DNA from 3 places in the Paenibacillus sp. YIM B09110 genome. Region 3 is predicted to be linked to each of the others. Evidence: a T-box and tRNA genes for the amino acid it is inferred to sense, from the RefSeq annotation. Region 3 holds a T-box; the other regions hold tRNA genes.
The links. A T-box is a leader RNA that pairs with one kind of tRNA and senses whether it is charged. The one in region 3 lies ahead of leuS (leucine--tRNA ligase), so its partner is inferred to be a tRNA-Leu.

Region 1: it encodes a tRNA-Leu, which carries the amino acid that the T-box ahead of leuS (leucine--tRNA ligase) is inferred to sense. The anticodon was not compared.
Region 2: it encodes a tRNA-Leu, which carries the amino acid that the T-box ahead of leuS (leucine--tRNA ligase) is inferred to sense. The anticodon was not compared.

The regions. Positions count from the first base shown of each region.
Region 1 covers NZ_JBANSP010000001.1:201,986-212,114, reverse strand. Annotated here, with positions in the region: gene V8F51_RS01000 (AraC family transcriptional regulator) at 1-1,456, shown strand, start outside; tRNA gene V8F51_RS00995 (tRNA-Glu) at 1,610-1,684, shown strand; tRNA gene V8F51_RS00990 (tRNA-Lys) at 1,690-1,765, shown strand; tRNA gene V8F51_RS00985 (tRNA-Leu) at 1,815-1,899, shown strand; gene V8F51_RS00980 (L,D-transpeptidase) at 1,950-2,288, opposite strand; gene uraA (uracil permease) at 2,436-3,746, opposite strand; gene V8F51_RS00970 (GAF domain-containing sensor histidine kinase) at 4,039-5,679, shown strand; gene V8F51_RS00965 (response regulator transcription factor) at 5,709-6,416, shown strand; gene V8F51_RS00960 (FMN-dependent NADH-azoreductase) at 6,594-7,220, shown strand; gene V8F51_RS00955 (SGNH/GDSL hydrolase family protein) at 7,360-8,013, shown strand; gene hflK (FtsH protease activity modulator HflK) at 8,115-9,146, shown strand; gene hflC (protease modulator HflC) at 9,143-10,009, shown strand.
Region 2 covers NZ_JBANSP010000001.1:214,699-224,827, reverse strand. Annotated here, with positions in the region: gene V8F51_RS01090 (DedA family protein) at 1-591, shown strand, start outside; gene V8F51_RS01085 (thioredoxin family protein) at 653-1,219, shown strand; gene V8F51_RS01080 (MBL fold metallo-hydrolase) at 1,244-1,876, shown strand; gene V8F51_RS01075 (Tex family protein) at 1,940-4,195, shown strand; gene V8F51_RS01070 (Rrf2 family transcriptional regulator) at 4,290-4,760, shown strand; gene V8F51_RS01065 (nitroreductase family protein) at 4,956-5,630, shown strand; gene cmpA (cortex morphogenetic protein CmpA) at 5,722-5,862, opposite strand; gene V8F51_RS01055 (hydrolase/acyltransferase) at 5,941-6,303, opposite strand; gene V8F51_RS01050 (SprT family protein) at 6,397-6,876, shown strand; tRNA gene V8F51_RS01045 (tRNA-Asn) at 6,904-6,979, shown strand; tRNA gene V8F51_RS01040 (tRNA-Ser) at 6,985-7,075, shown strand; tRNA gene V8F51_RS01035 (tRNA-Glu) at 7,149-7,223, shown strand; tRNA gene V8F51_RS01030 (tRNA-Lys) at 7,277-7,352, shown strand; tRNA gene V8F51_RS01025 (tRNA-Leu) at 7,415-7,499, shown strand; gene V8F51_RS01020 (transketolase) at 7,780-8,592, shown strand; gene V8F51_RS01015 (transketolase family protein) at 8,582-9,508, shown strand; gene V8F51_RS01010 (glycosyltransferase family 2 protein) at 9,535-10,129, shown strand, end outside.
Region 3 covers NZ_JBANSP010000011.1:34,168-44,296, forward strand. Annotated here, with positions in the region: gene V8F51_RS17200 (RsmB/NOP family class I SAM-dependent RNA methyltransferase) at 1-1,087, shown strand, start outside; gene V8F51_RS17205 (pseudouridine synthase) at 1,089-1,835, shown strand; gene V8F51_RS17210 (Cof-type HAD-IIB family hydrolase) at 1,908-2,702, shown strand; gene V8F51_RS17215 (DEAD/DEAH box helicase) at 2,839-4,614, opposite strand; gene V8F51_RS17220 (YwbE family protein) at 4,743-4,949, shown strand; gene V8F51_RS17225 (hypothetical protein) at 5,012-5,314, shown strand; gene V8F51_RS17230 (GNAT family N-acetyltransferase) at 5,589-6,806, shown strand; gene V8F51_RS17235 (CynX/NimT family MFS transporter) at 6,900-8,135, shown strand; gene V8F51_RS17240 (hypothetical protein) at 8,270-8,677, shown strand; T-box leader at 8,724-8,942, shown strand; gene leuS (leucine--tRNA ligase) at 9,044-10,129, shown strand, end outside.

The DNA of each region.
Region 1 (10,129 bases), on a different contig from region 3:
CGAGGTCATGCGGCAGCTAAGCTCGGCGGCAACGGCAAACAGCAGACCGAACGTGGTAACCGAAGCGATCCGCTATATTCATGAGCATTACTGCGAGTCGATTACTGCCGAGGAATTGGCCGGGATATACGGCTGCAGCGCGAGCTACTTGTCCCGCTTGTTCAAAAACCAGTTAGGAGTCGGACCGATAGAGTACCTGATTCATGTTCGCGTTCGCAAAGCAAAGCAGCTTCTGCTGAAATCGGACGCGCGTATTCAGGAAATAGCCAGCAGCGTCGGTTATGGAGATGTTTATTATTTCAGTCGCTTATTTAAGAAGCATACGGGCTGCTCTCCGCTTCAATTTCGGGAGGACAATCGACTGACGGTTCACGATAATCCATTAAGGCTGTTAAAATCGTCTATTGTTTCCCGAAAGCCAGTTTCTCATAATGATAATGAGAGTTATTATCAATGGATTGAGGAAGGGGAAACATCGATGTTTAGATTTTCAAGACCGGGTTTCGGAGCAATGATGCTATTATGCACAGCCTTGCTCCTGAATGCATGCCAGACAAGCAACACAACGGGAGCAACGGGCTCCGTGTCGGATTCGGCAAATGCCGCCGCTACGGACAGCCCGGCTGCAGAAACGCGAATTTACGAGCATTTGAAAGGCCAAACGGAAATTCCGGTGAAGCCTCAGCGAGTAGTCAGCCTCTTTCATTTGGGCGAGCTAATGGCGCTCGGGGTAAAGCCGGTAGGCGCGACTACCCACATTCTGAAAAATCCGCTCATAAGCGATATTTCCGATATCGAAGACGTTGGTGTTCCGCCAGATGCGGAGAAAATTTTGTCGCTGGAGCCGGATCTTATCGTTACGACCGCGCCATTCGCGGAAGCGGTGGACGGCGGCTATGAAGCACTGAGCCAGATCGCTCCAACAATCGTCGTTGAGCAGTATAACGATCCGATCAAGGATGTCGAGATGTTTGGCGATATTCTCGGAAAGCAGGAAGAAGCAAGTCAATGGAATAAGGCATTCGCGACAAAAATAGCCGAATACAAGGAGAAGATCACTCCGTTTATCGGGGCCGATGAAACCTTCTCGATATTGAATGTTCGTGCCGATTCCGTATTAATTTATGGCGATACGAATATGGGCGGCAACATCATATACAAGTACTTGGGCTTGAAGCCTACGGAAAAGGTAAAGACCGAAGTCATTAACGGCGAAACATGGGAAATATCCGCCGAAGTGATTCCCGATTTCATTGGAGACCGATTATTATTGGCCGTGAATGAAGGTGCGGAGGAAAACTTGAAGGAATTGGAAAAGTTCATTCAACATTCGCCGGCAGGAAAAACGGGTAAAATCTACAATATCGATTTCAATCAATTTCTGTACAGCGATCCGATATCCGTAGAAAAGCAGCTGGATATTATCGCTAATATGCTTGTTGAAGGCAACAAATAAAAGAAATGATCGCAAAAGCCGCATTCCTCATTCCTCGGAGGATGCGGTTTCTGCTAGGAAACTCTTTTTGAAAAAAGGCTTGTATGTTGTCCGATTGTTTGCTATAATCATTTTTGTTGTCTCAAGGGAATGGATATTCCCGATACGATAGATGGCCCGTTGGTCAAGGGGTTAAGACACCTCCCTTTCACGGAGGTAACAGGGGTTCGAATCCCCTACGGGTCACCAGTTACGAGCCATTAGCTCAGTTGGTAGAGCACCTGACTTTTAATCAGGGTGTCGAAGGTTCGAGTCCTTCATGGCTCACCATTTGTTTCTTCCCTCGAAGCGAATGCAGTGAGAAGGCAACATAATATGTGCGGTAGTGGTGGAACGGCAGACACGCTATCTTGAGGGGGTAGTGTCCCATGGACGTGCAGGTTCAAATCCTGTCTACCGCACCATACTTATTCAAACCCAATCCTTGCTCAAGCAGCAAGGATTTTTAATTATTTCAAGGGCGTATCGTAACGCGTGTACGGAGGGGGACAAGCTTGGATAGCGCGACAACATCGTCGTTGTACATTCGAATACAGCCATGCGATACAAGATGGCCTATCGAGGAAGGATCGTTGGTACCGTGTATGCCATAGTGAGGCTTTGAGAGCCCCATCCAGAAAGCGCCGAATGGTCCGCCGGGATTGGGTTGCTTATTGATGATCGTAAACTCGCCGGTGGGCGTCTCAGTAACCATTCTACCGATACCGACTGGAAACGAGCGTACGACGATATCGTCATCCAGCAAATGAAGCATTCGGTCAGACAGGTCAACAATAATCCGATATGCGGGCATAGGTTACACCCTCCTTTGCTTCATCGTATGAAGGCATATGTGAGGAGGCTTAGACGCTCGAAGGCGATACAAGCCTATTTTTGCGGGGCATATGCGGCGAGACAAACTGAAAGGGACGAAGCATGGATGCTTCGTCCCTTTTTATTATCAATGCTTGGTAGCTTCTGTATCGTTGGAGAGCTTCAAAACTTCGAACACTTTGAACAGTAGGCTAAGTACGATCGCTACGACTGTGGCAAGCGCCATGCCTGACAGCGAGAAGTCGCCGAAAGTAACCTTCACGCCGCTCAGGCCTGTAACGAGAACGACGGTTGTTAGGAACATATTCGTAGGTCTTCCATAGTCGATCTTCGATTCGACGAGCATACGCAATCCGGAAGCTGCGATAACGCCGAAGAGCAGCAGCGATATACCGCCCATAACGGGAACGGGGATGCCGGAGATGAGCGCCGAGAATTTGCCGGAGAACGATAAAATGATCGCTAGCACGGCAGCTCCGCCAATTACGAAGGTGGAGTAAACTTTCGTAATGGCAAGTACGCCGATGTTCTCTCCGTATGTTGTATTCGGCGTTGAGCCTACGAAGCCGGAAATGATCGTTGAGATACCGTTGCCGAGCAAGGAGCGGTGCAGACCAGGCTCTTTGGACAGGTCCTTCTCCACGATATTGCTTGTTACGACCAAATGCCCGATATGCTCGGCAATGACGACGAGCGAGGCAGGCAGTATCGTCAAAATAGCAGCCCATTGGAAAACAGGCGCCGTGAATGTCGGCGACTGAACCCAGCCGCTATCGCCAACGAGCGTAAAGTCGGTGAGCCCCATTGCAAAAGCAAGGACATAACCGACTACGATGCCGATCAAGATCGGTATGATGCGCAGGAAGCCGCGGAACAGCACGGACCCGAGTACGGTTACCGCGAGCGTGATCGTGGACAGAATAACAATACTGCCGTCAGGCGACCAGCTTGACGCTTCCTCTGGCGTAAGTCCGTCCGGCATAATCCAACCTGCCATCTTGGCAGCTACCGGTATTAATTCCAAGCCGATAACCGCAACGATAGCTCCCATAGCTGCTGGCGGAAATACAACGTTTATCCAGCTTGTCCCGGCTGCTTGAACGATAAGGGCAACAATCGTGAACACGACACCGGCTGCGATGAAACCGCCGAGAGCTGCCGCGTAGCTGCCGCCTCCAGCCGCTTGGTCGCCGATTACAGCGCCGGCGGGAGCGATAAAGGCGAAGCTTGAGCCGAGATAAGCAGGGATTTTACCTTTGCAAATCCATAAATACAACAAGGTGCCGATTCCGTTCATCAATAGACAAATTGCCGGATCGACGCCTAGCAGATTCGGTACGAGCACAGTCGAGCCGAACATAGCGAACAAATGCTGAAGGCTAAGCATAATGCTTGTGCCGAGAGCTGGTCTTTCATTAACACCAATTACGTTTTTCATAATCGAAAAATCCTCTCAATTGTAGTGCAAGCAGAGCTCGCTAATGGAACATTCCGTAGGCTAATAAGATCGGTAATAAAAATGGCCCTTGATGATTCTACATAGGTTAGTATTGTTTTGGCAAGCGTTTTCTAATAATATTCGACAATATTCTCGTTTTATCGAGTCGCTTTGCTTTTCGGAAAAAGTAGTAAGGGATGAAGAATTGACGTCGACGATGCCAGTTGTGAAACGTTATACTGGCATATATAAGCTAAAGTAAGCGGCGAATACGATAAGGAGAGCGTTGCTGATGTCTAGTGAAAATAGAACGAACCAGCTGTCCGCGCTCAAAGAAATTGCGGAGCTGCTGAATACAACTAATGATATGAAGCAGATGCTGAGCGAGGTGCTTGGGAAGCTTCTGCAGGTGACGGGATTTAGCACGGGCTGGATCTTCATGATGGATGAGTCGATGGAGAGCGAATGCCAAGCCGCTTATGGACTGCCGCCGGCGCTGGAGGCGAACGGGCAGGAGGCTATGTGCGGAGAGGATTGCTGGTGCATCGAGCGTTATAGGCGCAACAAGCTGCATCATGCGGTCAATACAATTGAATGCAAGCGGATTACATACGCAATTGCCGAAGGGTTCGAGGAGGGAACGCTCGGCATTTCGCATCATGCCACGGTGCCGCTGAAGGCGGGCAAAGACAAGTTCGGACTTCTTAACGTGGCACATCCCGGCAAGGAGTGTTTTACGGAGGACGAGCTGGCGCTTCTGCAGGCCATTGCTTTTCAGATCGGAACGGCAATAAAACGAATCAAGCTTTATCAATCGCAGGAGCAAAATGCACAACATTATTCGAAGCTAAGCGATGTCATTCAACGAATTCATGCAATAGGCGTTATTAATGAGCTTCCGATCAAAGCGGTGCAAGAAATCGGCAATGCGTTCAACTGGCCGCATGTGTCGTTATTCATATTCGAGAACGGAGAGTTGTCCCTGCGAGCGTTCTATACCGAAGGGAAGGCTCACGAGGAGTGGAAATCGCTCAGTATCGATGACAACGGGCCAATCAGCACGGCCTTCCGCAATAACAAGCTGTTCATTGTGTCGAAAGCGGAGCATACGGCTTGTCCTTCATTGGAGCGTGTCGGCATTCCGCTCTATTCCTCGGCGGCGGCCATTCCGCTGCGCGTGCGAAGCCGCTCGATCGGCATACTGTTCATCAGCAGCCCGATCCGCGAACATTTTGATGAATATCATGAGGACTTTATGTACTCGCTGGGGGATCACTATACATTATGCGTCGAGAACTTGCGTGTCTACGAGCAGAGGCGCGAACTGGCGCGCATGGAGGAGAGAAACCGCGTGGCAAGGGATTTGCACGATTCGGTCATGCAGAAGGTATTCTCCTTATCGTTCATAGCCAAGGGAGCGGAGACGCTGCTGCAGGACAGAGAAGGAAATGTTCGCGCATCGTTGAAAGAAATACAGCAGTTGTCGCAGGAGACGCTGAAGGAGATGCGGTCGCTTATTTGGCAGCTGCATCCGGCCGGTCTTGAGAACGGCTTGCTTAGCGCCCTAAAACAGCATGGACAGAGCATGGGACTCACCGTATATGAGCAGGTTAACGGCCTAAAGCAGCTGCCGAGGGCAGTCGAAGAAGCGTTATGGCGCATCGGGCAAGAGGCGCTCAATAATGTCCGCAAGCATTCGGGGACGGTGATCGCCTACGTTAAGCTTGTGCTTGCTGAAGGAGAGGTTACACTTGAAGTAATGGACAAGGGAAATGGCTTTTCCCTCGACAATAGAAAAGGCGGTCTAACGCTTGGCATGCTGTCGATGCGAGAGCGTGCGGAGCAGCTCGGGGGGCAATTCAACGTAAGGAGCAATCTGGGAGGACCAACCGTTATCGCGGTTAAGATGCCGCTTGATCAATACGAATCATAGCAATTATGAGCAAGGAATGAGGAGTTACCGTGAAGATCAAACTATTGTTAGTCGACGATCACCAAATCGTATTGAAAGGCATTTCCTTCTTCTTGACGATGCAGCCTGATTTCGAAATTGTAGGGGAAGCGGGAAACGGGCAGGAGGCGGTGGAAAGGGCGGATAAGCTGCAGCCAGACGTTATATTAATGGATTTGAATATGCCCGTCATGGATGGCATCGAAGCATGCGGCCGTATAACTGCGCAATACCCTCATATCAAGGTGCTTGTTCTTACGAGCTATTCGGATCAAAGCCATGTCGTGCCCGCGCTCCAGGCGGGAGCGTCAGGCTACATTCTGAAGGATGTCGAGCCGGAGCAGCTCGCTGAGGCAATCCGCAGCGCGCATAAGGGCAATATTCAGCTTCATCCCGATATTGCGGGAGCACTGCTGACGCAGTTTAAACCACAGGGACAAGGGCATGACGAAGCGGAAGGCATATTTATGGGAGACGGGCAAGTTACGGATTTCCAGCCAGCAGAGCGCCACGAATCGCTCACGCCGCGCGAGAAGGAAGTGCTCCAGCTTATTGCACAAGGTCTTAGCAACAAAGATATTGCCCAATCGCTCGTCGTCGCCGAGAAGACGGTCAAGACGCATGTCAGCAATATTTTGGGCAAGCTGCAGCTCTCGGACCGGACACAGGCCGCATTATATGCGGTCCAGCATCATATGAACGGCGGCACGAAGTCGTAGAGACTCATAAGGTCTTAAGACGATAGTCGTAAGACTAGTCCTAATCGATGAAGACGAAGAAGGGCATGATTTTCAGTCTAATTGCCGATGCGTTGCTCCAACAAACTATATAAAATAAAGTAAGTACTACAAAGTACTAAACTAATAAAATATATAGATATTATTGGAGGTTACAAAATGAGCACTATACTGTTCGTTAAAGCAAATGACCGTTCGATCGAGCAAGCTGTCAGCGTGAAATTATACCATGCATTCTTGGATGCTTATAAAGCAAGCCACCCAGAGGATACAATTATCGAGCTTGACCTGTTCCAAGAAGAACTGCCTTACATGAACGCCGACATGATCAACGGCAACTTCAAGGCTCCGCGCGGAATTGATATGACCCCTGCTGAGAAAGAAGCTTTTGATGTAGCTGCCAAATATATCGATCAATTCCTTGCCGCGGACAAAGTCGTATTCGGATTCCCGCTTTGGAATCTTACAATTCCAGCGGTATTGCACACGTACATTGACTACATCTACCAAGCGGGCAAAACGTTCAAATATACGGAGCAAGGTCCAGTCGGCCTTATTCCTGACAAGAAAGTCGCTCTTATTAACGCAAGAGGCGGCATCTACTCCGAAGGTCCTGCAGCAGCTGCAGAAATGTCGTTGAACTACGTTCGCAACATTATGAGCTTCTTCGGTGTAACTGACTTCTCGACAATCATCGTTGAAGGCCATAACCAACTCCCTGGCCAAGCGGCTGAAATTATTGAACAAGGCATCAACAAAGCTAAAGAAGAAGCACTTGTATTCTAATTCGGATATGAAGCGGGTCCTGCGTCCAAGCGACGCAGGACCTGTTTTTTTTGGCGTGTTTTTTGGTCTGTTTTGAAAGGTGCAGCTAGTATATAATGATCATGGAAAATACATATTCGTTTAAGGGGAATGATTGCGGATGGGGAAAAGCAAAGTCGTGTTGTTTCAAGGCGACTCCATTACGGATGGCGCCAGAGGGAGAAATGACGATCCAAATCATATTCTAGGACATAGCTATGCCTACATTGCCGCAGCAGAGCTGGGCAGAGTGTTCGCCGAAGCGCAGCCGGTGTTCTATAACAGAGGCATTAGCGGCAACCGGGTTTCTGATTTATACGCGCGTTGGAATGAGGATGCTTTCAGCTTGAAGCCGGACGTCATCAGCATCATGATCGGCGTGAACGATGCATGGCGTATCGTAAACGAAGAGCCAACGGGCGTTACCGACCGGTTCGAGCGGGCTTATCGCCACTTGCTTGAAGAAACGAAGGAAGTGCTGCCGAATGTGCAGCTTGTATTGTGCGAGCCGTTTATATTGAAAACAGGCGCTACGGAAGAGCGTTGGGACGTGTGGACGGAGCAGTTAGACCGATATCAGGCCATTGTTCGCAGTCTGGCGAATGATTTCGGCGCAATCTTCGTACCGCTTCAACAGACGTTTAACGATGCATGTGAACGTGCGGAAGCAAAGTATTGGATATGGGATGGCGTGCATCCGACTACGGCAGGGCATGATCTGATTGCCCGGGAATGGCTGAAAGCTGTTAAGGATGGCGGCATTACTTTTGATTAGAAAAATGAGACTTTTTGGCATCTAAATCCGTATTACCCCTCATAAGCTTCATCAATGAGGGGAGAGATGTCATTCTGAGCAACTTGGATGGTTATACAAATGTGGAGAGCAATAGTCGTAAGCCAGAGCCATTAAAGCCAGGAACGGTGAAAAAAGCGATTCTTATCGCGGCTGCCGTAATCGTCGTCATTTATCTTGGTTTTTCGTCATTTTATACGGTGCAAGAGCAGGAGCGGGCCGCCATCCTGACGTTTGGCAAGTATACGAGCGAGGAATCGGCGGGGCTCCATTTCAAATGGCCTTATCCGATTCAGGAAGTCATTACGGTAAAGGCCGAGCTGACGCAGCGCATCCATATCGGTTATCGTCAGAATGGAGATACGGTTACACCGGTTGAAGAAGAGGCGCTTATGATCACCGGAGACGAAAATATCGTTTCCGCGGACGCGGTCGTGCAGTGGAAAATTAGCAATATTCATGATTATCTTTACAACATTGACGATCCGGAAAATTTTCTTCGCAACGCGGCCAGCTCATCGATTCGCTCGGTTATCGGTTCGGAGAAGCTGGATTACGCGATTACGGACGGGAAAACCGTCATCCAGGATAAAGTGCGGGAGAAGCTGCTGGAGCTGCAGTCGAAGTACAAAACCGGCATTCAGATCATCGATATTAAGTTCCAGGACATCGAGCCGCCGAGCGGACAGGTCGAGGAAGCGTTCCGCGAAGTAACGAACGCGCGCGAGGAGAAGAACACAAAGATTAATAACGCCGCGAAGTACGAGAATGATCGTATTCCTAAGGCCCGCGGCGAAGCGCAGGCGCTTATCGAGAACGCGGAAGGCCAGAAGAAGTCGCGGATCCTGAACGCGGAAGGCGACGTCGCCAAGTTCAATGCGATTTACGGCGAATACAAGAACAATCCGGACGTCACGCAAAGCCGCTTGATTCTGGAGACGCTTGAGAAAATATTGCCGAATGCCCAAATTTTCATTACGAATTCGGACAGCGATACGGTCAACTATTTGCCGCTTAATGAGTTGCTCAAAGGCGGCAGCACCGCCAAACAGCCTGAAACAACGAACCCTGCGACATTGCCGCAGCAAACTCCCCAAGGAGGTGACGCGCAATGAAGCGTAATCAATGGATCATGATCATTTCAGCGGTCGTGCTGCTCATATTGGTGTCCGGATCGATGTTTATCGTCAAGGAAGGCGAATACAAAGTCGTTCTGAAGTTCGGGGAAGCCGTCAGAGCCGTGAGCAGTCCGGGACTGAAGTTCAAGCTTCCTTTCATCGAAAACGTATCTTCGTTGCCCAAGTATCAGATGACCTATGAAAGCAATCCAACTTCGATTCTGACGAAGGACAAAAAACCGATTATCGTCGACAACTACACGGTGTGGCGTATCACGAATGCCGAGCAATTCCTTCGTACCGTCCAGTCGGTCAGCGGGGGCGTTCAGCGTATAGATGAAGCCGTGTATAACTCCGTCCGCCGCAAGCTGTCGGAGGTCAACTACGACAACATCATTAGCGAAAAAACGGAGCGCGGCAACATTAACGATGAGATTACGAAGGATGTTACGGCTGCCCTAACGAGAGACAACTACGGCATCGAAGTGATAGATGTCCGCATTAAGCGCACCGATCTGCCGGAAGGCAACAAGCAGAGCGTATACAACCGCATGATTTCCGACCGGCAATCGATTGCGGCCCGTTACTTATCCGAAGGCGACGAGGAATCGCGCAAAATCACGTCCAAAGCGGATCGTACCGCGACCGAGCTTCTGGCACAAGCGGAGTCAGACGCGAAGAAGATCATTGCCGAAGGCGAGAAGGAAGCGGCGAAGATTTATAATGAGGCTTACGGAAAGGACGCGCAGTTCTACAGCCTGTATCGCACATTGGAGAGCTACGTGACAACCTTGCAGAACGAGCCGGTCATTATGCTGCCGATCGATTCGCCGTACGCGAAGATTTTACTAGGAGAGTAATTAGTAATTAGAATCTTGAGGCCAAGCGAAGGGAGATCCTTTGTTTGGCTTTTTTTGTTGTTTGCCAGTAGCAGCTATTTATTTATTTCAGGCGATCGTATATGATTTGAGCAATAATAA
Region 2 (10,129 bases), on a different contig from region 3:
ATTTTGCATGAGGTGCTGTTGTGGGTTGAAAGCTTAGGGTATTTCGGTATTCTAATCGGACTGCTAATTGAAGTTATTCCAAGTGAAATTGTTCTAGGCTTCGGAGGTTACTTAGTATGGAAGGGCGATATCTCTTTCTGGGGAGCCGTTATTTTCGGAACGATAGGTGCTGTCGGACAGAACTGGATTTTGTACGCAATCGGTAGGTACGGCGGTCGTCCTATCGTTGAGAAATACGGCAAGTACATTAAGATCAAGCCCAAGCATGTCGATACAGCGGAAAGCTGGTTCAAAAAATACGGAGCGGGCATCGTGTTCACCGCTCGTTTCGTGCCTGTCATGCGTCAAGTGATCTCGATCCCGGCGGGCATGGCAAGAATGAACTTTTGGCTGTTTACGCTGCTTACGACGCTTGCTTCGCTGCCATGGTCGATTTTATTCGTTTATTTGGGCAAAACGCTCGGCGACCAATGGGAAAATGTCGGTGAAGAGGCGGCGCCTTACGTACAGCCTGCGATCCTGATCGCCCTCGCGTTGCTGATCGTTTATGTGCTTATTAAGTTTGTACGTTCCCGTGGCAAATCGGTATAATAGATACGTATAACACTTTAGACGGAAGTCATTCAATAATGACAACGAAAGAGGGATTCAGATGAGTAAAAGCGTAGCAGACAAGCTGGGCAAAGGTATCACTCCACAGCAATTTATTGATGGCATGACCAAAAATAAAGAAGCGTTCATTGGTTGGTATGACAAGTTTGAGTGGACGGACGAATCGGATCGTGAGCTGTTCGAGTCGATGAACAATCGTGACGATCTGCGGGTGCTTATCCTGATGGCAGATTGGTGCGGCGACGTTGTACGCAACATTCCGGTTGTGTTCCAGGCGTTGTCCATTAGCGGCATTCCAACAGAAGTTCTTATTATGGAAGAGCATTTAGAAACAATGGATCAGTTCTTGACGATGGGCGGACGCTCCGTACCTGTCGTTATTATCGCTGATACCGGTGGTGCGGTGCTCGGCACATGGGGGCCAAGGCCAAAATATATTCAAGAACCGATGGTTGCGTTCAAGCAAGAGAACCCGGACCGCGATGCAGCGGATTATCAAGAAAAGCTGGCGGCAACAAGGCAAGAAATCGGACGTCGCTACGGAGAAGGTACGGAATATCAGTCCCTTATTATCAAAGAGCTCCGCGCGTTGCTGGAATCGTTCTAAGGCTTAAGAGTTAGGGGAGCAATTATGAAGATTGAGATGTTTACGTTAGGACCATTGCAGACGAACTGTTATTTGCTCACGACTGAGGAGCAAGAGACGGGCGAACGAGGCATCATTATTGACCCGGGAATGAATCCGAAGAAGCTGCTGGATCGGATTCAAGGTGTACATATTGAAGCAATTCTACTGACACATGCCCATTTCGACCATATGGGCGGGGTAGATGAAGTTCGCAAGGCGGCGAATTGCCCCGTCTATATTCATGATCTAGAAGCGGATTGGCTAACCGATCCACGCAAGAACGGCTCGATGCGCTGGCAGGATGTTACGCCGCCGTTGTCGACTGATCCTGCTGAATACGCACTGGCCGAAGGGCAGACGCTGAATCTGATCGGACAGACGTTCAAGGTTATGCATACGCCGGGACATTCTCCAGGCAGCGTAAGCTTCCTGAACGGTGAGCACTTATTCTCAGGCGATGTGCTGTTCAAGCTGAGTGTCGGTCGTACCGATCTCCCTGGAGGCCGTGAGCGGGATTTGTACGACACGATTAAGAACAAGTTGTATAAGCTAAGCTCGGATACTATTGTATATCCGGGGCATGGCGGTCGTACGAAGATCGGCTTCGAAATGGCAAATAACCCGCATACGAGTTAAATTTCAGCTGCGCAGTCCACGGACGGCGCAGCATTTTAAGCTTGCAGAGGATGGTGTAGAGGATTGGCGGATACAAGTGTACGTAGTGTAGAGGATAGCTCGGAAGAAACAACTGGAAAGTCTAAGTTAACAACAGAGCAGAAGGCGGCTGAGAGCGATCGCATTATCAAAGGCATTGCTGCTCAGCTTACGATTCCTTTATCGAAGGTAAAGTCGGCTGTCAGCCTGCTTGATGAAGGCAATACGATTCCGTTCATTGCCAGGTATCGGAAGGAAATGACCGGCGAGCTTGATGAAAACGATTTGCGTGCTATTGAAGAGAAGCTGCAATATATGCGTAATCTTGAAGAGCGCAAGCGTGAAGTTATCCGTTTAATTGATGAACAAGGAAAGCTGACGGATGTGCTCCGTGCGGACATCGAGAAATCGGTCAAGCTGCAGGAAGTGGAGGATCTGTACCGGCCTTATCGGCAGAAACGCAAGACGCGCGCGAGCGTGGCGAAAGAACGGGGGCTTGAACCTCTTGCCTTGTGGATATGGTCGCAGCCTCGTCATGGCGATCCGGCGGCTGAAGCAGTTAAGTATATTAACGTAGATAAAGGCGTAGCGACCGCACAGGACGCGCTGCAAGGCGCAATGGACATATTAGCCGAAAATATCGCTGACGACGCTGCAGTACGTGCCTGGGTCCGCAAATATACCTTCGATCAGGCAATCATCCGCACGGAAGCAAAGGATGCGTCCGCTGAAACCGTATATGAGATGTATTACAGCTACCAAGAGCCGATTCGCAAGCTGCCGCCGCATCGCGTGTTAGCTATCAACCGGGGCGAACGCGAAGAGGTGCTTCGCGTCAACTTCGATCTTGCCGCTGAGCGCATTCACGATTATATTCAGCGCAGGCTGCTTCGTGGCGGAACGGCTGCATCCGTACGGGACGTATTTATTGCCATTATTGAGGATACGTACAAACGGCTGCTTGCGCCATCCATTGAACGCGAGGTGCGAGGCGAGCTGACAGAGAAGGCGGAAGAGCATGCGATATCCATCTTCAGCGAAAATCTTCGCAACCTGCTGCTGCAGCCTCCCGTTCGCGGCAACGTCGTATTAGGCGTCGATCCCGCCTTCCGCACAGGCTGTAAGCTTGCGGTTATCGACGATACCGGCAAGCTGCTTGAAGTGGCGGTCTCTTATCCGACGCCTCCTAACAATAAGGTTGCCGAAGCCGAGCGTTTAATAAACGGCCTGATCGATCAATACAAGGTCGAGCTGATTGTTATCGGCAACGGTACGGCTTCCCGGGAGACAGAGCAGTTCATTGCGAATCTCATTAGCAAGCGTAAAGCAGCAGGTTCTGCCGGCGCTGAGCTAAAATATATTATCGTGAATGAAGCTGGCGCAAGCGTATACTCCGCATCGAAGCTTGCGGCCGAGGAGTTTCCGAAGCTAGACGTAGCGGAGCGCAGTGCCGTATCGATTGCGAGACGGCTGCAGGACCCGTTAGCCGAGCTTGTGAAGATTGAGCCCAAAGCTATTGGCGTTGGCCAGTACCAGCATGACGTAAGTCAGAAGCGTCTTGATGAGAGCTTGGGCGGCGTCGTGGAATCGGCCGTTAACCATGTCGGTGTCGACGTTAACACCGCTTCGGCATCCTTACTGTCTTATGTAGCCGGTATTAACGCAACGATTGCCCGCAATATCGTCAAATACCGCGAGGATAATGGCCGTTTCGCCAAACGTACGCAGCTGCAGAAGGTGCCGCGGCTAGGTGCGAAGTCATACGAGCAATGTATCGGCTTCCTTCGTATTCCCGAAGCGGGCAATCCGCTTGACCGGACAGCGATTCATCCTGAATCGTATGATGTCGTGGACAAGTTGTTCCGGGCATTAGGGCTGGAACTGAAACAGATTGGCACTGAAGCGCTTCAAACGAAGCTGGAGACCATCGACCTGCCAAGCTTGGCGAGCACGTTAGACGTGGGCGTGCCAACGCTCAGAGACATCGTGGACAGCCTGCTTCGCCCTGGCCGTGATCCGCGCGAGGAGCTGCCGCCTCCGATCTTCCATACCGATGTGCTTAACCTGGAGGATCTTACTGCCGGCATGGAGCTTCAAGGAACAGTGCGCAACGTAATTGACTTCGGCGCGTTTATCGATATTGGCATTAAAAACGACGGTCTTGTCCACATTTCCCAATTGAGCGATAAGTTTGTGAAGCATCCGATGGATGTCGTATCGGTTGGCGATAATGTGACGGTGTGGGTGCTTGGTGTCGACATTAAGAAGGGCCGTGTCAGCTTAACGATGCGCAAGCCATAAGACGATAATCGAATTCACCCATAAAGTGGGCTTGCCTGTTCATCGGCAAGCCCACTATAATTTATATATAGCGAATAAGCAGGGGGACGAGAAAATGAAGGAGAGCATCATGGATAAAGAACGATGTGCGAATGTAGCACCTCATAGATGGTTCGGTTTATCTCTGCAGGCGCTCGTCATTTTGGCTCAGAAGCCGAATATTTGTCCAAGTGCTGAGATTGCAAGCCGTTTGGACGCAGATGCTACGCTGTTGCGCCGTGTGCTTGTTAAGTTGGCGCGAGAGAACCTTATTGAGACAAGAGAAGGACGTGACGGCGGTTATCGTCTCAAGCGATCGCCTGAATCGATTACACTTGCTGACGTATATACGGCGCTCAAGGTAGGAGAGCCGCTATGCAGCAATATGCTGGATACGGCAAGCTCGCAAGAATTCGGCTTGGAGATGAAGGCAGCTTTCACTGAAATTGCAAGCGAAGTAGAACGCAAAACACTCGAGGCGCTTCAGCCCTATACAATTGCAGATCTAGCTCAACGTGCATTTACACTTCCAACTAATGCAAGCTAATTTCCTAAAGTAAGTTAATTGACAAATAAATTCGGTCAGCATATACTGTTCTTATAAAAGTTACAGTTAATGTGCATTCAACTATGCGAAGTACAGCACAGTTATTGCTGATACTAACTATGCGTAATTATGCGCAGTTAATGCTACTGATAACTGTGCATATTAAAACTCAGATAAAAAATGGAGGAAACCAGTATGACAACAACACAAATCGATTCCCAAGTTCAAGTATCAACGAAAGATGCAACTGAGCCATCCTTTGCTAACGTTTTGCACAGCCGCCGTTCCGTACGCAAATATGACAGCGGCCACGTTGTTTCTGAGCAAGAAATTCGCGAACTGCTGGAAACAGCAACGAAAGCACCATCTTCATCCAACATGCAGCCTTGGCGTTTCTTAGTCGTTACGGATCCGGAATTGAAGCAAAAGCTGGTACCGATTGCCTTCAACCAACAACAGGTTGCTGAAGCATCAGCTATCGTTATTGTACTCGGCGATTTGGAGATGTATAAGCTGTCTGAACAAATTTACGGAGCTGCCGTTGAAGCAGGCTACATGACTAAGGAAGTAGCCGACAACTTCGTTGCCAACTCGACCAATATGTACTCTTCATTGCCTGCTGACCGTTTGCAATCACTCGTTGCATTCGATACAGGACTTGTATCGATGCAGCTTATGCTCGCAGCTCGCGCGAAAGGTCTAGATACTGTACCAATGGGCGGCTTCAACCGCGATCAACTAAAAGAATTTTTCGGCATCTCTGAGCGTTACATCCCTACCCTGATGCTTCCAATCGGCAAAGCATCGGCTGAAGGCCATCCTTCTACGCGTCTTCCTGTTGACGAGATCACGTTCTTCAACAAACTGTAATTTCATTCATTATCCCCATACAAACAAACCGGCTTTCTCTGATCGCAGAGAAAGCCGGTTTTTATGTCCGAACAAGCTGTAAGCCCAAGTCTTATATACTTGTGCTGCTGTCTTGTTCCTTCGGACTTTGTTTGCTGCGATAGAAGTACCAGCAGTCGTTAAGCAGCTTGATCTGCCGGCGGTCCTTCTTCTGAAATGCGCGCATTAATTGATTGCAAAGCCATTGAGGCATATGCGTTCGTCCCCTCCCGAGCCCAACATGTTGTAATACTACAATATGGGGCAGGGCGGACGTCCGTGCAGGTCCACACTAATTGCCTTGCTCTTCCTCATACTCCTCATACCATTGCTCAAGCTGAGCTTGAAGCGCGCGAATTTCGGTTAACAACGAAATAAGCGGGTACGACTTTTCTTGCACTGCAGAGAAATCAGCCTCAAGCTCATTAATATAGGCTAGTCCGCCTACGATCGAGATCGAGTTGTCGTGGAGCTCCACCGCGTCGCATTCCGCGACTGCGTAAGGCAGACTAGGTACACGATCAGCCGTTAGCTTGTCGATTTCTTTATGAAGGCGCAGGTTAAGCGCGCTGAGCTGATAAGCATGGGATTCGGGCATTTCAACGAAGAGTATTGTTTCATTTTGTTTCATAAGGACGTAACGCATTGTTGCCATAAAATGTTCTGGACTCCCCTCGATTATAACATTCCTACTTGACAGTGTAGCGTATCGTACCTTTAAAATTCAAGTAGTAGGGGGAGAATAACGATGAATGATGAGACGCTGCAGCAATGGGTCGAGCAAATATCGATGGCATCCTTTGGACGAGCCTTTACACATCGCGCGACATTCAACAGCCGATTAAAGGCGACGGGCGGTCGTTACTTTACACGTACGCATAACATTGAGATAAGCCCGCATCAATTGTCTGTTTACGGAAGAGAAGAAACAGAGAAGATCATTAAGCACGAGCTTTGCCATTATCATTTGCATATTCTGAGGCGCGGCTATAAGCATCGGGATGCAGACTTTAAGCAATTGCTTGCCCATGTGGGAGGATCACGTTATTGTCAGTCGCTGCCGGAGCGCTCCGAACGTCAGGTTAGGCCGTATCGCTATAAGCTTGTTTGCTCCAAATGCGGGTTTGAATATATGCGCAAGAAGAAGCTTGATCCGGCCAAATATGCATGCGGCAAATGCCGTGGAAAATTAATTATGATAACGCTTGACAATAAAATTGAACCGTGATAAATTATTACTTGTCACTTTTACTTTTCCCTGATAGCTCAGTTGGTAGAGCACTCGACTGTTAATCGAGTTGTCACAGGTTCGAGTCCTGTTCGGGGAGCCAGATTTGGAGAGATACCCAAGTGGCTCAAGGGGACCCTCTGCTAAGGGGTTAGACTGCGTAAGTGGTGCGAGGGTTCGAATCCCTCTCTCTCCGCCACGATTTTTTTCAAGTGATGCAACGGGAAGACCGTTCAGCTGGTCTTTTTTTTTGCCTCATTCATGCTTAACAAGGCCCGTTGGTCAAGGGGTTAAGACACCTCCCTTTCACGGAGGTAACAGGGGTTCGAATCCCCTACGGGTCACCACTTTAGATTTATCGCTTGTGAAGCAGCTCTCTAGAGTTGATCAACATTCATGAGAGCCATTAGCTCAGTTGGTAGAGCACCTGACTTTTAATCAGGGTGTCGAAGGTTCGAGTCCTTCATGGCTCACCATTTGCTTCAACCCTCGAAGCGAATGCGAATGAAGGAAGCGACGAAGCAACAATTTCAAATGTGCGGTAGTGGTGGAACGGCAGACACGCTATCTTGAGGGGGTAGTGTCCCATGGACGTGCAGGTTCAAATCCTGTCTACCGCACCATACAAATAATCAATTATTAAACCCTTGCGGCGCAAGGGTTTTTTTGATGTTTTCTTTTTCTGACTCATTATGACTTTGAGGGCTATGGGGATATTGTTGACGAGAATAGCGGGTTAATGGACGATGTGACGTAGGGATTCTCATTGAAACAGAAGCAGCTGTTGAGTTTTTTGCGAAGATCGTTTCAAGCGGACCTTGTCGATGCGATTGTCAAATTGGAATAGTGAACTTTTAAATATTCAGATATAATGGTAAAAATATTATTTGCGGGAGTATTACTATGAACAGTAAACAGTTAGCCTGGAAAATAAGGAGACATGCTATAGAGATGACTCATCTATCAGGAGGCTCCCATATTGGGTCAGTGTTTTCCATAGCGGATATTATAGCGGTTTTATACAATGATATTATGACGATATTTCCTGAAAATCCAAGAAACGATCTGCGCGATAGGTTTATCCTTAGTAAAGGACATGCTGGCGCAGCCGTATATGCGGTATTAGCAGAGAAAGGTTTTTTTGATGTCCGTGAACTTGAGAGTCACTATTCGAACGGGAGTAAGCTTTCTGGACATGTATCACATAAGGACGTGCCTGGAGTGGAGCTATCCACAGGCTCTTTGGGTCATGGTATTTGCGTAGGGGCTGGCATGGCGTTAGCAGCAAAACGTGATAAGAAGAAGCACTCTGTTTTCGTTATTGTTGGTGATGGCGAGTGCAATGAAGGATCCGTATGGGAAGCTGCGCTTTTTGCGAATCACTATAGATTATCAAACTTAACTGTCATAATTGATCATAATAAAATGCAAAGCTTAGATTTTTGTGAGAATACAATCGAACTTATCGATTTAGCGGCTAAATGGAAAGCATTCGGTTGGAATGTTACTGAAATCGATGGTCATGATCATAATCAGTTAAAAAATGCATTAAGCAGACAGCACGATGAAAAACCAAACTGTGTCATAGCTAACACGATAAAAGGAAAAGGGGTTTCTTTTATGGAGAACGATATATTATGGCACTATAAAGCCCCGCTAGGGGAAGACTATTTGAATGCAATCAAGGAGTTGGAGCTGCAATACAATGAGAAATAAATTTGTAGAAACTATCGTGAAATTTGCCGAAACGGATTCGAATTTATTTTTAATAACCGGTGATGTAGGATTTGGAGTGTTAACCGATTTTAGGAATCAATTTCCCGATAGATTTATTAATGCAGGTATCAGCGAGCAAAATATGACTTCCGTAGCAGCGGGGATGGCTATGGAGGGAAAAACAGTATTTACGTATTCCATCGCCAACTTCCCGACTGCTAGGTGCTTTGAGCAAATAAGGAATGATGTAGCCTATCATAAAGCTAATGTGAAGATTGTTGCAGTAGGTGGAGGTTTTTCCTACGGAGCTCAAGGGATGAGTCATCATGCTACAGAAGATATGGCAATCATGAGGGCGTTGCCAGAAATGACTGTGTTTGCTCCTTGTGATTCGGTTGAGACAGAAGCTGTTACAAAGTACGCGGTGGGAATGGTTGGACCAGTGTATATCCGTCTTGGAAGAGGTGGTGAAAAGAATCTGCACGAAGGAGGTGTTGATGTAAGTATCGATGTACTGAAGGCAAATGTATTGAAGAATGGCCGAGACACAGCTATTTTTGTAGCAGGTGCAATTGCAAATGAAGCACTGGATGCGGCGGTCAAATTAGAATTGCAAGGTGTGAGCTGTGCTGTCTACTCCTTTCCATCCGTGAAACCTATTGATTCAGCGACAATCCTTGAAGTTGCTGCCAAGGTGGATTATATTTTCACGTTAGAGGAACATAATATCGTTGGAGGTTTTGGAAGTGCTGTCTCAGAGATGATTGCTGAGTCGGCTGTTAAGGCAGTTGTTGTCAGGATGGGGTTAAACGATGTATATACGAGTGCCGTTGGTTCGCAAGATTATTTGAGAGCGGTTTATGGAATCGATGCAAATAGCATTTTTTCGAGAGTTTATGAAAAAATTCGTAATTAGATTGATGAAAATTTGTAGGAGGTATTATGCCAAAGGTTTCAGTTGTTCTAACTTCATATAACCATGAAAAATATATAGGCAGGAGTATTGAAAGTGTATTAAAACAGACATATACCGACTATGAATTAATCATAGTTGATGATTGCTCAACCGATAATTCCTTACAAATTATAGAAAGCTACGATGATGAAAGAATCGTAACAATCAGAAATGAAAGAAACATAAGACATGAAGGCTTTTATAATGCAATTAAAAGAGCTAAAGGTAAATATCTTGCCGTACATCATTCTGATGATGTTTGGGAGAGAGAGAAGTTGGAAAAGCAAGTAGCATTTCTTGATGAAAATGAAAAGTGTGCAGCAGTGTTTACTTTGGTAACCATTATTGATGAGAATGAAGAACCCTATAAAGATACTAACCATTATTATTATAAGATCTTTGATCAGCGTAACAGAACAAGGTTTGAGTGGTTAAATCGTTTTTTTTATTATGGTAATTGTTTATGCCATCCTAGTGCCTTAATTAGAAAAGAATACTATGAGGAATGCGAACTATTCGATTACGGCTATGCACAAACCCCTGATTTTTTGAAATGGATTAAAGTATGTTTAAAGTATGATA
Region 3 (10,129 bases):
TGCGCCATGCTCGGGTGAAGGGATGTTCCGCAAGGACGAATCGATGATCGCCGATTGGGAGAAGCATTCCGTCGAGCGATGCGCGGTGATGCAGCGGGATATCTTGCGCCATGCCGCTGTGATGCTTGCTCCAGGAGGGATACTCGTCTATTCGACATGTACCTTCTCGCCTGAAGAAGATGAATGGCAGATCGCCGAATTGCTGGCTGAACATAGCGATTTTGAAGTTGTTCCGGTACCGCAGCGTTATGGCTGGGCGGAAGGAAGAGCAGACCTTGCGGCGGCATCGTCAGCCGCCGCCGAGCTTGACGGGAAGCGATTGCGCAGCATAGAGGGCACCGTTAGGCTCTGGCCGCATCGGATCGAAGGAGAGGGCCATTACGCGGCTGTATTAAGGAGACGAGAAGCGGTGCCTCCTGTGACGGCCAGCGAGACGAGCGCTGTACCTGAGGAACGTGCTTTGGCATCCGCAGAAGCTCCTCTTCCTCCGTCCCGCTATGTGAAGGATAAGCTGCTGAGAGCAGCCGATACACGCGGAGGACGTGATTCTGGACGTCATTCGCAGCAAAGGGACAAGCGCGGCGCCAAAGCAGCCGATCGGGGACGTGCTGCCGGCGGAAGGAAGGACGTACAGGACGATCAAGATCCGATCGGCTTGTGGAAGGCATATGCAAGCCAGTTCGTAATCGGTGCGGAAGCATGGGAAGGCAAACCAATCGCCTACGGTTCGAGGGTTTATTTGCAGCCTGAGGGTGTTCCGTCGCTTAATGGTCTCAAAGTCGTTAGGGCAGGCTGGTTCGTCGGCGAGGCTGACCGAGGCAAGTTCGTCCCTTCACAGCCGTTAGCAATGGGCTTGTCGGCGCAAGAAGCAGTAAGATCGATCAGCTTCCGTTCTGATGATCCGCAGACGCAGCGGTATTTGCGCGGAGAGACGTTGTTTGCGGAGGATGGGGATATTGTTAGACAAAGCGATGTTATCGCGAAAGGTTATTTGCTCGTATGCACGGACGGTTATCCGCTCGGCTGGGCGAAGTATGCGGGCGGCATGATCAAAAATGAGCTTCCAGCAGGATGGAGATGGATATAAAATGGCGAAGCGAATCAGAATCGATAAGCTGCTGTCTCATATGGGAATCGGTACGCGAAGCGAGATTAAGAAGGCGGTCAAGCAAGGGAAAGTGGCAGTAGACGGCAAGCCGGTAAAGGATAGCGGCCTCATTGTCGATCCGGATGTGCATGAGGTTTCTTTCGAGGGTCAGATCATCGCCTATAAGGAGGTCGTCTATCTCATGCTGAATAAGCCCCCTGGCGTTATCTCCGCAACAGAGGACGGCAGGGAGCGTACGGTCATTGATCTGCTGGCGCCTGAGGATCGTGTACTGTCACCTTTTCCTGTGGGAAGGCTCGATAAGGATACGGTAGGGCTGCTGCTGCTAACGAATGACGGTCAGCTCGCGCACGAGCTGCTGTCACCTCGCAAGCATGTGGACAAAACTTACGTAGCGCATGTTCTCGGAGACGTCGATGAACAAGATCGGCAGCAATTCGCAGCTGGAGTAACGCTCGACGACGGTTATGTGACGATGCCTGCCGAGCTTAGTATCGATAGCAAGGAGCAGCGCGGCGAAGATGTAATCTCGATAATCACCCTCACCATTAAAGAGGGCAAGTTCCATCAGGTGAAGCGTATGTTCGAGTCGGTCGGGAAACAAGTGATTTTTCTAAAAAGAGTGTCCATGGGACCGCTTCATTTGGACAATCATTTGCCGGAGGGTGAATATCGCGAGCTATTGGAAGAGGAAGTAGAACTCTTGCGCACATATAAAAGAACGTAATTGTTTGCAAATAACTTATAGATACAGAGACAAAGCGGGTAGTACCGCTACAATAGGATGGGAGAGATAGAGATGGCTTTGAATTTCGACTTAATCGCATTGGATGTAGACGGAACCTTGTTAACCGACGACCATGTTTTAACCGATGAGGTACGGGAAGCGGTTCAGGAGGGGGCTGCCAAAGGCGCTCAAATCGTATTATGTTCGGGACGCGGTCCGTCTGGCGTTTTGCCGATCATGGAGCAGTTGGAGCTTGCAGGGACGCTCATCTCGCATAATGGCGCGGCAACGGTAAGCTCGTATGACCTGGCGGTTGTTCATCAATACGAGATTATTCCGGAATACCTTGCGCCTTACATCGCTTATTGCAAGGAGAACGGCGTTCATTTTGATTTAAATACTGCATTTGAGATGATGGTCGAGCGAATGACGCCTGAGGCGGAAGTGATGTATGCGCGTTTTCACGCGAAGCCGTCTGTATATGACTTTGCAGCTGGATTGCCGTCAGGGCTGTTGAAATTCACGATATTTGGAAGCAAAGAGCAGATGGATGTCGTACAATCCGACTGGGAGCAATGGCCAAGACAGCTTCAATCGATCCGGAGCGGAGATCTATTCATCGATGTGCAGCATGCTGATGCGAACAAAGGAAAAGCGCTTAGGCAGCTGGCTCTAAGCCGGGGGATCGATCGGGAACGGATATTGGCTATCGGCAATTATTATAACGATATTTCGATGCTGGAGTTCGCGGGGTTAGGCATTGCGATGGACAACTCACCAGATCTTGTTAAGAAAGCAGCAGGAGCAGTTACGTTATCTAACCATGAGGACGGCGTTGCTGCAGCATTGCGGAAATATGTATCTTAGATGAATTACGGGCAACAGCAGACGTCGCATGAAGCGAAGTCTGCTGCGACTATGTGCGTAGTAGGCGGCACATATAAAATAGAGGCAAGCACGAAGCAGATAGCTCTGCCCAGTGCTTGCCTCTTACTTTTGTATATTATCTGCCGCGACCGCCCGGTTTGCCAGAGGATCTGCCGCCGCCGGAGGGCTTGCCGCCTCTAGGCTGTCCGGACTTGCTGCCTGCGCCGCCCGACATGTTGCCGCGTGCTGCGCCACGGCTGCGGTTGGCGCTGCCGCGACCGCCTTGGCCGCTTGGCTTCGATTCTCCTCGCAGAGCCGTCCATGGATTGTTGACCGCATCCATCTCGCGTCCCGCTACTTGAGCACCGTCTCTTACGCGCTCCAGGCTTCCGCCGCCGCTGGCGCGACCACCACGCTTACCGGCAGATACACCCTCGCTGCCAGCACGACTTCCACGTCCGCGGTCAGCGCCGCGAGGTGCTGAGGAATCACGTTCTGCGAAGCGTTCTGCACCGCGTCCAGCGGCGCGGGGAACGTCCCAGCCTGTTTTCTCCGTGCTTGCGCTTGCGCTCCGTTCAGTGCTTCTGCCGCCGCGTCTGCCTTCATTTTTCTGCTCGCGACCGCCGCTTCGGCCAGCAGATTTAAAGCTGCTTGAACCTTCGCTCCGTTGTCGTCCACGACCTTTGCCTTTAGCATCGCGTGACCGGTCACTGCCGCCGGCGCTAGCTGGCTTGCCAGTTCTGCCGCGTCCAGCCCCGCGTTCGCTGCCTTGCTCGCTAGATGCTGACAAGACGCCTTCGTTATCGATCTTACGGCGCTCAAGCTTCGCATTAATGCTTTGCTCAATAAGCAATAGATTGTTTTTGTCGTAAGGCGTAGCGAGCGTAATCGCCATACCGTTATGACCCGCGCGTCCGGTTCTGCCGATCCGATGGATATACAGCTCGCCATCCTGCGGGACATCGTAATTATATACATGCGTAACGCCGTCAACGTCAAGTCCGCGCGCCGCTACGTCCGTAGCGACAAGCACCTGGAGACGTGCGTCTCTGAAGCGCTTCATTACTTGCTCGCGCTTAGCTTGCGTCAAGTCGCCATGCAGCTCATCGGACTCGATGTCCAGATCCTGCAGCGCCTCGTTCAGCTTCTTCGCGCGCACCTTCGTGCGGCAGAAGATAACGGCCAAGTAAGGCTGGTGAAGCTGCAGCAGGTGTACAAGCGCGTCTTGCTTGGTACGGTCCGTTGTGTCGATGACAAGCTGCTTAATATTATCAAGCGTTACGTTCGCGCTGCGGATTCGAACATCCGATGGCGTCTTCATATATTCTGCAGCTAGGCGTCTGATCGCATCTGGCATAGTAGCCGAGAACAGCATCGTCTGACGAGCGCGAGGCGTTTGAGTGACAATGCTCTCCACCTCGGGCAGGAAGCCCATGTGCAGCATTTGGTCAGCCTCGTCGAGCACGAGCATCTGCAGCTTGCCGAGATTGATCGTTTGCCGCTTCATATGGTCAATTAATCGGCCTGGCGTTGCGACGACGATATGCGGCGCACGCTTCAGCTTATGAATCTGAGCCTCTACGTCTTGACCGCCGTAAGCGGCCAGCACGCTGGCTCCGACGATAGGCGCAAGCTTCTTAAGCTCGCTCGTTATTTGGATTGCTAGCTCGCGAGTAGGCGTTAGAATAAGCGCCTGCACCTGCTCCTTCTCCGTGTTAATCCGCTGGAGAATCGGAAGCGCGAACGCCATCGTCTTGCCTGTTCCGGTCTGCGCTTGCGCAATGACGTCCTGCCCCTCGAGCAGCATCGGTATCGTCTGCTTCTGTACCGGGGTTGGGTCGGTTATTCCGTTCTTTTGGAGCAAATCGCTTAATTCGGGGCTGATCCCCAAAGCTTTAAAAGCGTTAGACATTCGTATATTTCCTCATTTCATTTCGATCGTTTGAAGACTAGTATAACAGTTGTCCACTTAATGTGCATCTTTACATTACATATGTTATGCTGATTTTCATCGAAGATTAGCAGAGGAATGATAAAAAAATGAATGGCACAATCAGATCGGCAATTAAAGCGGGGCTAACGGTTGATATTGTCCTCAAACAGGATCAGCGTACAGGCAAGCTTACGCGAGGCATCGTCAAGGATATACTTACTAACTCTCCGAACCACCCGCATGGCATTAAAGTTCGTCTGACGGACGGTCAGGTCGGCAGAGTCAAACAAATCGCAAATGAATCGCAAGCATAGAAGGACTGTTAAACCTTTCTGTTTAGGCTGAGATGATGAGGGGAAGGGAGGGACGGCTCAACATGGCTTTTGGCATAACGCGTGCGGAGATGGAGAGTTGGAAAACGGCGGTCGCGGGGGGCGATATCGCATTTTTGACCCATTACTGGCTTGATTCGAGATTTCCGGATATGCGAACCGTAACAAAGGTCGGCTGCTCCGATCTGGCGAAGCTGTCGCGCTGGTGTCTCGATAATGGATTGAACCCGCGGTATATTCACAATCGAGATCCATTTCCTCATTTTGATCTGCTTGGCGCGAAGCAGCGTGAGTTGCTTCTAAAGGAGAATAAGCATGACCAGCTGGAGAGATTCGGACTATTATAGCCATAACGCAGCAGCTGCCGAATCGGCGGCTTTTTTTTATCAAATAAGAATGTTTAAGTGCTTTACAGCGATAAAGCGTGAAGGAGATCATTCAGATTGGCGATAAAAACTTCTTTGCTTCCGAAGAGAGTTTGCTACGCAAACTTGTAGGTCGCTCATCCTCGAAGTACTCCGATAGGAGGTTTTCTCATTGTGGAGGTACCATTCAAGTGTTAGAATCTATGAAAATCGGATTTGATTTCATGAGATTAGCATTTATTGGGAGGGGCCGGATATGAGCATGGAGCAGGAGTCAAGATCACAATTGCTTGATCAATTCGATGCGTGGAATCAATTTATTCATCATATCGAGAAGCTTGGTGAGCCGCTGTGGAATCAGAACATTGGGGAAGGGAAATGGTCGGCTCGCGAAGTTGTGGCGCATATCGCGCGTTGGGACGATTATTTCTTTGAGGAAGCAGTTGCCAAAGCCGCCAGAATGGAATCTCTAACGGTTAAGCACTTGGATTATGATACATTCAATGAAATCTCCAAGGCTTACGGAACTTCGACGGATATTCGGGAGCTGGCAGAACATGCTGTTTCGATTCGCCGTCGTATTATTAGCGTCATAGAAGGGTTGAGCGTTACCGAATATGAAGACGCATATACAGACGCAGACGGCCATCCGTTTCAATTCGAAACGTATTTGAAGGATTTCATTTGGCATGACCGTCATCATATGGATCAAATCAAGCGACTGATCCACTTCAAGCTCGAGGAGATGAGCCTTAACGGCTGGCCTGCGCTCCAGACGACAGTATACGATGGTTGGCTAATACGCACGGCTGACGGATATACGAAGCGGTCGAATTCGGTCCAGTCGTTATATGGGCATACGCTTCCTCTAGAGTTGAAAATCCGTCATTGTGAAACGCTATATAATGAGCAGAAGTCGCCGACTGTTTTTAAAATAACGCCATTCGCCAAACCAGTTGAACTGGACGATGCGTTAGCCGATATGGGCTATGAATCGATTGACCGCACATGCGTGAAGACGGTCGCTCTTGAAGATGCCGATCTTCCGTCATGTCCGGATTCGGACATTTCACTTGAGCCTATGCTCACTGAGCTGTGGTTGGATGCGGTAGCCGTGTTCAATCGCTTAACGGAGGAGCAGAAATCCGCCACAAGAAACATGCTGACGTCTTCATCGATTAAGAAATGTTACGGTCTGCTCTACGATAACGGCATTCCAGTCGCCTGCGGTTTCGCTACGCTTGAGCAAGGCTGGGTAGGCTTGTATGACGTTGTTACGGATTCGCAGTTCCGCAACAAAGGTTACGGCGAGAAGCTTATTCGGCAATTGCTCGGTTGGGCTAAGAGGGAAGGCGCAACGCACGGTTATTTGCTTGTCGTCAAAGCGAATGAACCTGCCAACCGGTTATATGACAAGATCGGCTACATACAAGCTTATGATTATTGGTACAGAGTGAAGGCTTGTCCGTCATAGGTTATACAGTCCACTCGCATATTTAACAACTTAGAGCTTTATTCAACAGGAGAGAAGGATTTAATCGTGAAAAGTTTTCAATCAGGACAACCTTTGCCGAATTCGCACGGGGCATCGTCTTCCGCCATTAACGGCACTTCGTTATTAATCGCAGGCATACTAATCATCGCCCTTAATTTGCGCGCTCCAATTACGGCTGTCGGCCCGATCGTATCGAATATCCAGCAGACTTTCGGTCTATCCAGCACGATGTCCGGTTTGCTGACAACGCTGCCGCTGCTTGCTTTTGCCCTTATATCTCCGCTTGCGCCGCGTATGGCTAGCCGGATAGGCATAAAAAACAGCCTTTTTCTATCTATGCTGTTGCTGTTCGGTGCTGTCCTCATCCGCTCGCTCCCGAACTTGGCTGCGCTTCTTACCGGAACGATGCTGCTCGGCATGGCGATAGCAATTGCCAATGTACTATTGCCTAGTCTGATCAAGCGAGATTTCCCCGGCTCGGTAGGTTTGATGACAGGGCTGTATTCCGTCGTCATGAATTTCGGCGCCGGCCTCGCATCAGGCTTCAGCATTCCAATGGCCGAAAGTCTTGAGCTCGGCTGGGAAGGCATGCTCGCTTCTTGGTCGCTGCTCGCGCTTATTGCCGCAGCTGCATGGCTGCCTCAAGTGCGCGGACGGCTCAACAAGCTGAAACATTTCTTCCAAAGCGAAGGTAGCAGCATGAAATCATCAAGCGTCAATAAGACCGGCAACAAGTTGATGCGTTCGGCGCTGGCTTGGCAGATTACGTTGTTCATGGGACTGCAATCATTCACGTTTTACGTTAATATTTCTTGGCTTCCGGAGATATTGCATGATCGCGGCATGAGCCATAGCGGAGCAGGCTGGATGCTATTCATGCTCCAGATCGTCAGCCTTCCTGCGACGTTCATTGTTCCCATTCTCGCAGCGAAAAGCCGCAGTCAGCGGCCGCTTGCCTTGTTGTCGGCAACTCTGCTAATCGTCTCCTATTTGGGGCTGTTAGCCGGACCGTCATCCTGGATTCCGCTTTGGATTATGCTCTTAGGCATCTCGGGAGGCGCGGGCTTCAGCTTGGCGGTCATGTTCTTCGCACTGCGAACGTCTAATACGGAGCAATCGGCACAGCTATCGGGAATGGCGCAATCGATCGGTTATTTGCTGGCAGCGTCCGGGCCGTTGTTATTCGGCTTGCTGCATGACGCGACGCATGGATGGTCGGCATCGCTATGGATGATATTGGCCGTTTCGATCTTGTTCGGGGTTGCCGGGTGGCATGCGGCTGCCGACAAAACCGTAAACTCGCAATAATTGGGATATTACGGCAACTTTATTTAAAGCGAATCCGTTTAGTAGAATGCAGTCTAACTTTACAATGCGGAGGGATAAGCTGTTGTGTCGATAAGTGAGGCAATCGGTCGCAAGACGAGGGGAGTTGGCAGCCCATGATCGGAAAAAGTTATGTGTACGCGTTAGCCGCAGCATTTATGTCCTTGGCCGTTGGCGCTTGTTATATCGGCGATCTGTTTTTCGACTACAGCTTTCTTGGTATGGAAATGGGATCGGAGCGGGAGACCGTGCATCTATGGGGCTTTGTATCGATCGGCCTTGGCGCTGTATTGCTCTCGATTGTGATGGTAACCATGGACAGCAATCGGCAGATGTTGAAGCAATGGATGGTTATCACTCTTTTCTTGCTGTGCTTTATACAGCTTGCTCCGCTTTTCTTGTGGACGTTCGTCGTTCTTATAGGCGAATGGAACGCGGTATGGGTATTGCTAATCCATTTACTATTGTTGGTTATCCTTATTGGAAGCGTTAGATATATGAGACGGACGCTTGTCGGATCTTGACATAGAGCATATCGATCTTTATAATCGAAAATAACTATTTTCATCCATAGAAGCGTTGAAGAGGAGCAGTACTTTCGCAAAGCAAGGCCTAGAGAGCCGGTGTAAGGGTGTAAGCCGGACCTGCTGCGAAACGAATCTCGCCTTGGAGCTGTGCGTTATCCATACGCGCCGTCTGGCCTGCGATAAAGGCGACAAGTGAGCACAGGCAAAGCATGCCCGTCGCTAACTAGGGTGGTACCACGGGAGCACAACTCTCGTCCCTAGCGTAATACGCTAGGGGCGGGAGTTTTTTTATTGCAATCTAAGCCTAACCTTGGATTGAGCGCTTAATCGTGAGTAAGTTTAACTTTGTAGGAGGAATAGATGATGAGTCAGGAGCAGCAATTTCACGGCTACAACCCGCTTGTTGTAGAGCCGAAGTGGCAGCAATATTGGGATAAGAACAAGACGTTCCAAACGAAGGAAGAGCAAGGCAAACCTAAATTTTACGCACTCGACATGTTCCCGTATCCATCTGGAGCAGGCTTGCATGTAGGCCATCCAGAAGGTTATACAGCAACAGATATCGTATCCCGCTACAAGCGCATGCAGGGCTATAATGTCCTTCATCCGATGGGCTGGGACGCTTTCGGCTTGCCGGCCGAGCAGCACGCGCTCGATACAGGCCAGCATCCAAGAGACATTACGTTCAAAAATATCGACAACTTCCGCCGTCAGATCAAATCGCTAGGCTTCTCCTATGATTGGGATCGCGAGTTCAGCACGACGGACCCGGATTATTATAAATGGACGCAGTGGATTTTCATCCAATTGTACAATCGCGGACTTGCTTATGTAGCAGAGGTTCCGGTCAACTGGTGTCCGGCGCTTGGCACCGTTCTTGCTAATGAGGAAGTCATCGACGGCCTAAGCGAACGCGGCGGTCATCCGGTTATTCGTAAGCCGATGCGTCAATGGATTCTGAGAATTACCGAGTACGCGGAGCGTTTGCTTGAAGATCTGGAAGAGCTGGATTGGACGGAAAGCATTAAAGATATGCAGCGCAACTGGATTGGCAAGTCGACGGGCGCGGAAGTGACGTTCGCGATTGACGGCCATAAGGACTCGCTCGTTGTGTTCACGACGCGTCCTGACACGCTGTTCGGCGCTACGTATTGCGTGCTTGCACCTGAGCATGAGCTGGTAGCTTCCATTACGACAGCCGACCAGAAGGCTGCTGTTGAAGCATATCAAGACGCTGCTGCTCGCAAAAGCGATTTGGAGCGTACAGATTTGGCGAAGGACAAGACAGGCGTATTCACAGGCGCTTATGCGATCAATCCGGTGAGTGGAGCTAAGACGCCGATCTGGATTGCCGATTACGTGCTTGCAGGCTACGGCACGGGAGCAATTATGGCGGTACCTGGTCATGACGTACGCGACTGGGAGTTTGCGAAGCAGTTCGGGCTGCCG